2 regions of the Weizmannia sp. FSL K6-0777 genome follow, and region 2 is predicted to be linked to the other one. Evidence: predicted binding sites of a transcription regulator. Region 2 holds the regulator's gene; the other holds the start of a gene.
What was found. The regulator Rex, encoded in region 2, represses fermentation and respiration genes when NADH is low (regulators of the CRP and FNR family bind a similar motif). The targets are predictions, from matches to a motif close to TTGTGAAATATTTCACAA.

Region 1: qoxA (cytochrome aa3 quinol oxidase subunit II) is a predicted target of Rex. The motif match lies at 2,668-2,685, and genes of this name have one in related genera.

The regions. Positions count from the first base shown of each region.
Region 1 covers NZ_CP151971.1:690,605-696,121, reverse strand. The annotation lists gene ppc (phosphoenolpyruvate carboxylase) at 1-53, shown strand, start outside; gene NST70_RS03195 (hypothetical protein) at 255-497, shown strand; gene NST70_RS03190 (hypothetical protein) at 542-757, opposite strand; gene NST70_RS03185 (LCP family protein) at 979-1,890, shown strand; gene NST70_RS03180 (HAD family hydrolase) at 1,944-2,603, opposite strand; gene qoxA (cytochrome aa3 quinol oxidase subunit II) at 2,949-3,875, shown strand; gene qoxB (cytochrome aa3 quinol oxidase subunit I) at 3,900-5,517, shown strand, end outside.
Region 2 covers NZ_CP151971.1:3,320,024-3,325,540, reverse strand. The annotation lists gene tsaD (tRNA (adenosine(37)-N6)-threonylcarbamoyltransferase complex transferase subunit TsaD) at 1-365, shown strand, start outside; gene NST70_RS15900 (ABC-F family ATP-binding cassette domain-containing protein) at 668-2,587, opposite strand; gene NST70_RS15895 (redox-sensing transcriptional repressor Rex) at 2,902-3,585, shown strand; gene tatC (twin-arginine translocase subunit TatC) at 3,736-4,500, shown strand; gene NST70_RS15885 (YdiK family protein) at 4,537-4,734, opposite strand; gene NST70_RS15880 (CPBP family intramembrane glutamic endopeptidase) at 4,731-5,459, opposite strand.

The DNA of each region.
Region 1 (5,517 bases), 960 kb from region 2:
AGGTCCTGCTTACGATCAACGGCATCGCCGCAGGGCTCCGGAATACAGGCTGATAGCAATCCCAAAAGCTCTTTTTAAAACAAAAAAACCGTTGGGAAAATCATTTTTTCCCGGCGGTTTTTCTCATTTTCCGGATGTTTTTCTGAAGGGCTGCCCCGAAAAGGCTGGCGGGAGCCCCCTTTTTTGACGGAAATGGTAAAAAGAATGCAGCACTTATTGTATAATGGGTTTAAGAATATGCCGGGGGTGTGCTAATGGATGACTTTATCGGATTGATTTCAGTCATTTTAATTTTTTCTGTGCCGATTGTCGCAATTGTAACGAATTTTTTTAAGTCGCGTGAAAAAATAAGAGTACAAGTTTTGGAGAAAGAACTGGAGCTCGAAAAGTTAAAAAACGAAAACTTCCTGCTGGAAACAGAAAAAATGAGGCTGGAATTGCAAAAAATGGAGCTGGACGGGCCCAAGGATGAGTGGGTAATAAGCCGGGACCGGTAAATGTAAAACAGCTAAAAGAGCGGCTGCTCATTTGCCGCTCTATTTCACCTGCTGCTGGCCGCCGGAAAGCTGTGCCGGAAGATGCTGGGCACGGCCATCCCTTTCTCCACTGTGGCCGTCTGGACTGTCTTTGTGCTTGCGTCTGCACGGTCTGCCTTGCTTTTTACATAGAAAAGCGGCCCTCCCCCGATGGCCGCAACAATCAAAACGGCTGCAATATCCACTTCTTCATCATTATGTTCTCCTTTTTTGTTTTCCAATTTTAACAGGAACCATCTGTTCTGCTTTCCGGCTTCATTATGGGGCGCAAACTTAAATTTTTCTTAATGCTTTCTTTTCAAAATGCGGATGATTATAAAGCGGCAGCACAGCCATGCCTGATACAACCGGGATATGATGGGAATCGACAAAAAAGGATATTCAAGCGTAGCGAATCATGCTATAATAAACAATTATATGACGAAAAAAGAGAGGGCCGCCGATGAAGAAAAAAATCCTGATGTCTTTTTTAAGCTTAATTGGGATCCTGGTCATCGCCTGTGGCGGTTATGCCTACTATGTTTATCACTCGGCAAAAGCTGCGGCTAATAAAATGCATGAATCGTTGGCAGGCACTTCAAATGAAAGCATCTCAAGCCAGAACGGGCAGCCGATTTCCGTTTTGCTGCTTGGTGTGGATGAACGTGCAAATGACAGCGGCCGTTCCGATGCCATCATTGTGATGACCATTAATCCGAAAAAAAGCACGACACAGCTGGTCAGCATCCCGCGGGATACAAGGACGCTGATCGCCGGACGCGGCACATATGACAAAATCAATGCTGCGTATGCATATGGCGGAACCAGTATGGCACTGCAGACCGTTGAGGACTTTACCGGTATCCAAATGGATTATTATGTGAAAATCAACATGCAGGCCCTGAAAAAACTGGTCAATGCGGTTGGCGGCATTACCGTCAACAACACAATTGACTGGCATGACGAAGGGTACTATAAAAAAGGGTACCATTACAAAAAAGGGGAAATTCATCTGAACGGAGCCCAGGCGCTCGGCTATGTCAGAATGCGCCATCTTGATCCGGAAGGCGATTTTGGCCGCAATAAACGGCAGCGGAAAGTGATCGAGGCGCTGATCCGGAAAGCAACCAGCATTTCTTCTGTGGCAAAATACAGCAGTATCCTTGATACGCTTGGCGACAATGTCAAAACAAATATGACGTTTAATGACATGCTTACGATTGAGAAAAATTACCGGAATGCCGCCAAAAACATTACCGAGTATGAAGTAAAAGGCACCGATGCCAACTTTGACGGGATCTATTATTTGGCGGTGTCAGATGCTGAAAAAGAAAAAGTCACGCAAATGCTGGAAGAAAATCTGTCTGGTGACTAAGGAATAGTGGAAACAAACAACCCGCTTCCGGCATGCAGAAGCGGGTTGTTCTGTCAACGGCTTTCAATAAACCGGATTACTTCTTCAAGCGGCGTTTCTGCCATTGACCCGAGGCGGTGGTCAATCTCGCCGAACTTGAGGTCTTTTGTTACCCGGTTCGGGACGACTACGCATGCCATACCGGCGCGTTTTGCCGCAAGCGACCCGTTTGGCGAATCTTCGAAGACGAGGCATTGTTCCGGTTCCACGCCGAGACAGCCGGCCGCTTTCAAATACAAAGCAGGGTCCGGTTTGACTTTTTCAACGTCATCGGAAGATTTGATGCAGTCAAAATAAGCGAGAAGGCCAAGCTGGCGCAAATAGCGGTGCAGCCATTTCCTGTCGGAGCTTGAAGCCAGCCCGACTTTAAGCCCGAGGTTCTTGGCCGACTTTAAATAATCTTCCACGCCTTCGCGGGCCGCGCCTTTTTCGAGCCGTTTTAAAAACATTTCCTCCAGCTCGTGGTCCAGTTTTTCTGTATCAAGCGGCTTTTTGATCTGCTCTTCAAGATATTTAAACGGCTTAAAACCCGAATGCGTGCCTACCCCCTTTCCCCATAGTTCAAGCGGCATCTCGCAATTGTAGCCGCGAAAAATTTCACAAAGCGCTTCATAGTGTTCCGATTCCGTATCCATAATCAGCCCGTCGAAATCAAAAATCACAGCTTTTATCATCCGTAAAACCCCTTTCTGTTTCCCTTAACATTATACGTTAAAAACACTTTTCCTCCCAAAATGGTTTTGAAATCTTTTCCAAAATATTAAATACCGTATTCCTTCACAAAGTTGTAAATTATTTCTGGATAATGCCAGTATTTGACAATTCTATGAAAAATATATGAACTTTTTATGAAATTTTTATGAAACATGGCGGAATAAGGGTAAAAGACAATACATCTATATTTTTTTAATGTAAAATAGGTTAGCACCATAATAAAGGTGAAAAAATAAAAGTACCACCTTTTTTTCATTTGCTTTTATTTGTACACTATTTTACCAAACCGGAAGGAGAGAAAAAATGTGTTGAGGAAACTACCTTGGAAACTGGTGCTGCTTTTGTCCCTCACATCGCTCTTTTTGCTCGGCGGATGTGACACCAAATTTGCAGTGCTCGACCCACAAGGCCCAATGGCGCGGGAACAATATCATTTGATTGTTTACTCATCCATCTTAATGGCCTTTGTATTCGTCGTTGTCCTTGGGTTGTATCTTTATATGGTGATAAAATACAGGGCGTCGCGTCTGCCGGCTGATTATAAACCGCCGCAAATCCACGGCCATAAAGTGCTGGAAACGGTGTGGACCATTATCCCGGTGCTGATTATTATCGCCATTGCCATTCCAACCGTTAAAGCAAACTATTCGGTTGAAGAAACGCCAAAATCCATGAAAAGCGAAAAACCTTTAACGATTTATGTCACGTCATCGGAATGGAAATGGATTTTCAGTTATCCGGAACAGGGCATTGAAACCGTTAACTATGTAAACATCCCGGCTGGGCGGCCAATCAATTTCGAATTGACATCATCCGGTACGATGGCATCTTTCTGGATCCCTGAACTTGGCGGACAGAAATATACGATGCCGAACATGACGATGAGGCTGATTCTGGCTGCAGACCACCCTGGCGAATATACAGGAAGAAACGCAAACTTCAACGGGGAAGGCTTTGCAAAGATGGACTTCGATGTGTTGGCCCAAACACCGAAAGATTTTAATGCGTGGGTGAAGGAAGTCAAAAGCAGAGCGCCTCAAATGAAAAAATCGGATTATGAAAAACTGATTAAAAAAGAAGGCCTCGTAGGAAGACAGACTTACACGGGAACCCATTTAAAATGGGATAAACCGGATGAACAAAAAAGCTATTATGAAGAATCGGAAAAAGGTGAGAAACAAAATCACCATCACCACCACGATATGTCCGGTATGGATATGGGCGGAAAATAATCATTGGAATAGGAGGAAAACAGTGTGAAACTTAGTGATTTTTTCGTCACCGGTGAACCGGCCATATATGCCGCCGAAGTTGGCATGGCACTTGGCGCGGCCGCTGTGATCTTTTCTCTAACCTATTTCAAGAAATGGAAATGGTTATGGAAAGAATGGCTGACAACCGTTGACCATAAAAAAATCGGGATTATGTACATTATCGTTGCGGTATTAATGTTATTCCGCGGCGGTGTCGATGCTTTAATGATGAGAACACAGCTTGCACTGCCGAACCAGCATCTGCTTGATGCCAACCATTATGACGGGATCTTTACGACCCACGGGGTTGTCATGATCTTATTTATGGCGATGCCGTTTTTGTTCGGCCTGATTAACGTTGCTGTTCCGCTCCAAATCGGGGCGCGCGATGTTGCCTTCCCGCTTTTGAACGCATTCAGCTTCTGGGCAATGGTTGCAGGGATGTGCCTCTTTAATATTTCATTTATTATCGGGGGTTCCCCTACTGCCGGCTGGACGAACTACTTCCCGCTTGCAGGCACGGAATTTACAAAAGGTGTCGGAAACAACTATTATGCAATGGGCCTGCAGCTTTCCGGGATCGGGACACTGGCAACAGCCGTGAACTTCATTGTCACGATTCTGAAAATGAGGGCGCCGGGCATGACATTAATGAAAATGCCGATGTTCGTATGGTCTACTTTGATTACTTTTATCATCGTGCTTTTTGCTTTCCCTGTTTTGACAGTGGCTTTGGCAGAAGTAACGTTTGACCGTACTTTCGGCGCACACTTCTTTACCATGGGTTCAGGCGGCAGCCCGATGTTATGGGCAAACTTGTTCTGGATCTGGGGCCACCCGGAAGTGTACATTGTGTTGCTGCCATCTCTTGGGATTTACGCGGACATTATCGCTACATTCTCGGGTAAACGATTGTTTGGATATGCCTCCATGGTCGTTGCGATGGCTGGTATCGCATTCTTCAGTTATTTCACATGGGTTCACCACTTCTTTACAATGGGGAACACAGCAGTCGTAAACTCGTTCTTCTCGATCTCAACGATGATTATCGCGATACCAACGGGTGTCAAATTATTTAACGAAATCTTTACATTGCATAAAGGGAAAATTAGAACAACAACGCCTATGCTTTGGTCGCTTGCCTTTATCCCGACATTTTTGATCGGCGGGGTTACGGGTGTTATGCTTTCCATGGCAGCAGCAGACTATCAATATCACAATTCATATTTCCTGATTGCCCACTTCCACTATACATTGATTCCGGCAGTCGCCTATGCATGTTTCGCAGGGCTCCACTACTGGTATCCGAAAATGTTCGGCTATATGCTGAATGAAAAACTGGGCAAAATTACGTTCTGGTTGTGGATGGTCGGCTTTAACCTTTGCTTCCTGCCGCAATTCTTTGTCGGCCTCGACGGAATGGCGCGCCGGATGTACACTTATGAAGCAGGACTTGGCTGGACAGGTTGGAACTTCGCCTCTACAGTAGGTGCCTATATCATGGGGATTGGGTTCCTCGTCCTGGCTTGGAACATTGTTTACAGCATTAAACATGGCGTTCGCGACACGACCGGTGATCCTTGGGATGGCCGCACATTAGATTGGGCAACCCCTACACCGG
Region 2 (5,517 bases):
CCGTCATTAACACCCTCCATAATGCCGCGCAGCGCGGGGAAAGCATCCGGCCTGAAGATATGGCCGCAAGCTTCCAGCAAAGTGTGATTGATGTATTGGTCGGTAAAACCGTGGAGGCGGTAAAAGCGTTTGGCGTCAAAGAAGTGCTGGTCGCCGGCGGTGTTGCCGCGAACAAAGGATTGCGCGCTGCCCTTTCAGAAGCATTCCGGGATCTCCCTGAAGTGGCGTTGCGCATCCCGCCGATCCAGTTATGCACAGACAATGCGGCGATGATTGCCGCATGCGGGACGGTGCTTTTTGAAAAGGGAAAAAGAAGCTCCCTTGACTTAAATGCTTATCCCGGGCTGGACATTGAAAACTTTTAAACAGGGTTGTGAAAAACCGGTGTATGGGAATCGTCCATACACCGGTTTTTTTGGAGATATGCAGGGGAATTGTGCACAATCTGTGGAAAAGTTGTTGATAAATGATTGGACTTGTGTAAAACTTTTAAAATTTTTCCGGACAGGTTGTGGGTATTGTGGATAAATCTGTTGATAATTGTGGATTTTGTGGAAAAACGTTTTGGAAAGCAAGAAATCAATATACCGCCTGTGCATAAATCTGTGCATGGCGCGAGATGCCAAAATAAAAACCTGTGCAGAAAATTTCCACACAGGTCCAAACATTACTCCGCCAGTTCTGCCCATTCTTCCATCAGCGTGTCCAGCTCCAATTTCCGTTGCTCCAGTTCTTCTGTCAGCTCGCGGATTTTAATATGGTCCTGAAAGATTTCCGGGTCGGCCATTTTTTCTTCCCGGTCATGAATTTCTGTTTCCAACGTTTCAATTCTTGTTTCAATTTCTTCAATCCTCCGCTTTTTTTGCCGCTCGCGTTTTTTTGCTTCTTTATCCTGCCGGTAGTTGTTTTTCGCCGGCTGTTCCGCTTTAACCTTTTCTTGTTTCGTGTTTTCCAGGCGTGCAATTTCCAGCATTTCTTCTTTTTTTTGCACATAATAATCATAGTCGCCGAGAAATTCACGGGTTCCCTCCGGCGAGAGCTCCACCACTTTTGTGGCAATCCGGTTAATGAAATAGCGGTCGTGGGAAATGAACAAAATCGTTCCCGGGTAATCGATGAGCGCATTTTCCAGTACTTCTTTACTGTCCAAATCAAGGTGGTTTGTCGGTTCATCTAAAATTAGAAAGTTCGCCTTTTCCAGCATCAATTTGGCGAGGGCAAGCCGGGCTTTTTCGCCGCCGCTTAAGGATGAGACGGTTTTTAAAACGTCATCGCCGGAAAAAAGAAAATTCCCGAGTGCCGTGCGGATTTCTTTTTCTGTTTTCAGCGGGTATGTATCCCATAATTCCCGGAGGACCGTTTTATTGGAAGATAAGTCGGCCAGTTCTTGATCGTAATAGCCGGTCATAACGTTGGAGCCATATTCGATCGTGCCGGATATCAGCGGGATTCTCCGGATAATCGATTTCAAAAGCGTTGACTTGCCGATGCCGTTCGGGCCGACAAGGGCAACACTGTCTTGTTTTTTGACTGAAAGATGGATGTTTTTGGCAACCGGCTCCCCGTCGTAGCCGATGGCAGCATCCCGGACATGAAGGACTTCGTTCCCGCTTTGTTTGGCAATTTCAAACGAAAACCGGGCAGATTTTTCATCGCCAAGCGGCTTGTCCATCAATTCCATTTTTTCCAGTTGTTTCCTCCTACTTTGCGCCCGCTTTGTCGTGGTGGCACGGGCAATGTTTTTTTGGATGAATGCCTGCAATTTCGCAACTTCTTCCTGCTGCTTTTCATATTGTTTGACCTCTCGCTCGTACTGGGCGGCCTTTTGTTCCAGATACCGGCTGTAGTTGCCGTGGTATTTTTTAATAGAATGCCTTGAAATTTCATAGACCTGGTTGACGACTTTATCCAGAAAATAACGGTCATGGGACACGATCAGAATGGCGCCTTCATAGCCTTGTAAATATTGCTCCAGCCAGGTGAGCGTTTCGATATCGAGATGGTTTGTCGGCTCATCCAAAATGAGGATGTCCGGCTTTGTGAGCAGCAATTTCGCCAATGCAAGGCGTGTTTTTTGCCCGCCGCTTAATGTCCGGATCGGGGTGTTGTAGTCGTACTGGTCAAAACGGAAGCCATGCAGAACGGACCGGATATCCGCTTCGATCTGATATCCGCCTTCATCTTTAAAACGTGTCTGCAAAGTATCATAAGCATGCAGCACTTTTTCATACTCCGCCGGGCGGTTATAAATCTTAGGGTCGGCCATTTTTTGTTCGTATTCGCGAAGCTGTTTTTCCATATCCAGCAAATTTTTAAAAACCGACATCATTTCGTCCCAAATGGACAGATCCGATTCGAGTCCGGTATTTTGGGCGAGATAACCGATTTCGACACCATTCGGCATAATGATGGAACCTTCATCATAAGAAAGCTGGCCGGCGATGATTTTCAGGAGGGTCGATTTGCCGGCCCCGTTTCTCCCGACCAAGGCAATCCGGTCTTTTGTTTGAATTTCTAATTTTATATCCGATAAAATAAGTTCAGCGCCATAATATTTTGTGACTTGTTGAACTTGCAGCAACATCATCTTTATGTTCACCTCTATACCATTGTAAGTGTACAGGAAGGCGAACTGCAACTCAACCGGCGTGATCGGAATTTGTCAAAAAACTTTTCACATAAATTCGTAAAAACCCATGAAAAAAATGCTTACTTGTGATATATTTAACATAGTTGGAGAGAGAAAAAGACGCATGCAGGCATTTTTTTAAAACATATTTTTTCTTTGCTCAGATAGGAGTAATATTATAATGAAGAATGGCAGCGCTGCCATTCTGGAATGGACGCACGATTGGAACCAACAGCACAAAAAACTTAAGCTTTCAACTTGGGGGATTTCACATGAAGGATGAATCAGTAAAAATACCGCAAGCCACTGCAAAACGGCTTCCATTATATTACCGGTACCTGAGAAATTTATATACACTTGGCAAGCAAAGGGTATCCTCGGCGGAACTGAGTGAAGCGGTGAAAGTCGACTCCGCTACGATACGCAGGGATTTTTCCTACTTCGGGGCACTTGGAAAAAAAGGTTATGGTTATAATGTAAAATATTTATTGTCTTTTTTCGGCAAGACGCTGAACCAGGATGAGATCACAGATGTAGCGCTGGTTGGCGTTGGGAACCTCGGTACAGCCCTTTTGAATTACAATTTTTCGAAGAATAACAGCGCACGGATTGTGATGGCATTTGACAATGACCCCGGGAAGGTGGGGAGCCATGTTGGCAATGTGCCTGTTTACAGCATGGACGAATTAAGAGAACGGCTTTGCGCGGAAGATGTGACGGTTGTGATTTTGACGGTCCCCGCTTCCAGTGCCCAGGCAGTGACAGACGAGCTTGCCAGTACAAATGTAAAAGGCGTTTTAAACTTTACACCTGCCCGGCTGAACGTGCCGCCGGATATCCGCGTCCATCATATTGACCTGGCCGTGGAACTACAGGCACTGATCTATTTTTTAAAACATTATTCAAATGATGAAGAAAATTTGAAAGAAACAAAAGAGCCGGTTGCGAAGCCATAGCCAAAAAGCTTTTTTTCCGTTATCATAGTGGGTACAGGGGGTGGCCCGATTGAAAACGGAATGCAGGCGCAAATGGCAATGGCCGGATTTGGCTGTGGCGTGCAAAGGGAAAAGGGCGGATTCAACGCCGGCACTTAAAGGGGAACGGCGATGAATACGAAAAAAATGCCGGTTACCGGACACATCCAGGAATTGAGAAAGCGGTTAATTACCGTTCTCATTTTCTTTCTGTTTGCCCTGGTTGTTGGCTTTTTTACCGCAAAACCTGTTATACGTTATTTGCAGCATGCCAAAAATGCCGGCATGTTCACGATGAATGCCTTCAGGGTAACCGATCCTATTAAGGTTTTTATGGAAGTTTCGGTTGTGATCGCATGCCTATTGACCCTGCCGGTGATTTTGTACCAGCTTTGGGCGTTTATAAGCCCGGGGCTGTATGAGAAAGAAAAGAAACTGACATTAAGTTACATTCCTGTTTCCATCTTGCTTTTTATAGCCGGCGTTTCTTTTTCCTATTTCGTGCTTTGTCCGCTGATGGTGAAGTTTATGATGGGCTTGTCAAATGAAATGGGCATTCGTGCGGTGATCGGGATCCGGGAGTATATTCAGTTTCTGCTAGAGATCACGCTTCCGTTTGGCTTTGTGTTCCAAATGCCGGTCGTGGTCCTGTTTCTGACCCGGCTTGGCATCATTACGCCGAGACTGTTGAAAAAGGTAAGAAAATATGCGTATCTTGCTTTGATTGCAGCTGCCGGCATCATCACCCCGCCGGACGTGTTTTCGCAGCTGATTACCTTTGTTCCACTCGTTTTGCTGTATGAAGCAAGCACACTGATTTCGAAAATGGCGTACCGCAATGCCAAAAAAGCGGCAAAAGAAATGCCAATGGATGAACAGACGATTGCTTCTGAATAAGAAAGCCGTTTTCCGGACGGAGCCGGAAAACGGCTTTTATTTTTTCACTGAGTTTTTCAGCTTGAAATGGAGAAAGATCAGCCTGATGCCGGAACCCAGATCCAATGTTGCAATCAACAGCAGTAAATAAGAAAAAAAGCCCCAGCCGCCCACTTGTACCTGCTGAATGGCAAAATAAGTGAACAAAGCCCCGAGCAGGCAGTTTACAATCCCTGAAAAAAGTGGTCTCATCATAGAAGTCCTCCAATTGAGCTGTAAATTTCATGTACGGATGTCTGCAGAACGGACGGGTGCAAAAGCAGCCTCACGACCACAATCGTGTTCATGGAAACATGCGCAAACATGGAAACGGTGATCCGGTTTGTTTTCTCGTATAAATAAGCGAGCGTCAGCCCTAAAAGGGAATATAAAAACAAGTGGCTCGGTTCGGTATGCGCGAGTCCGAAAATAACCGAGCTGACAATACCGGATAAAAGGAATGAAAAGCGCCTGCGCAGCGTGCCGAAAATGATTTTCCGAAAAACGATTTCCTCGAGAATCGGCCCTGCGATCGAGCTGATGAGGATGACGAGCGGAAATCTTTCAATCAGCGCCATGATTTGCTGCGTATTGTTGGAGGCAGCCGGGGCACCGAATAATGATTCAATGATCGCGGCTGCAGTCTGGGCAAAGAAACAAAGAAAGACGCCGCCTATTGCCCATATGGCGGATGGCGCGGCCGGAAGCGGTTCAGTCCGGTCTGTTTCTTTCTTTGCGGCTTTTCTTAAAAAGTACAGGACGATGATCAGCCCGATGATAAAGCTGATGACGGTCCAAAGCGGGGGCGTCAATGTCCGCATGCTGTCTGCCGGTTCGTGGAAAACGTTCACCCCGGCATAGTAGAGCAACGGATACCCGACGGCGCCGGACAGCAGCATAAGGATGTACGTCACGAGAATATACACATACTCTTTTTTCACGCGTTCTTTTCCTTTCTTGCCAGTTCAAAGTTTAAAGGATCGCAAATTCGTCCAATAT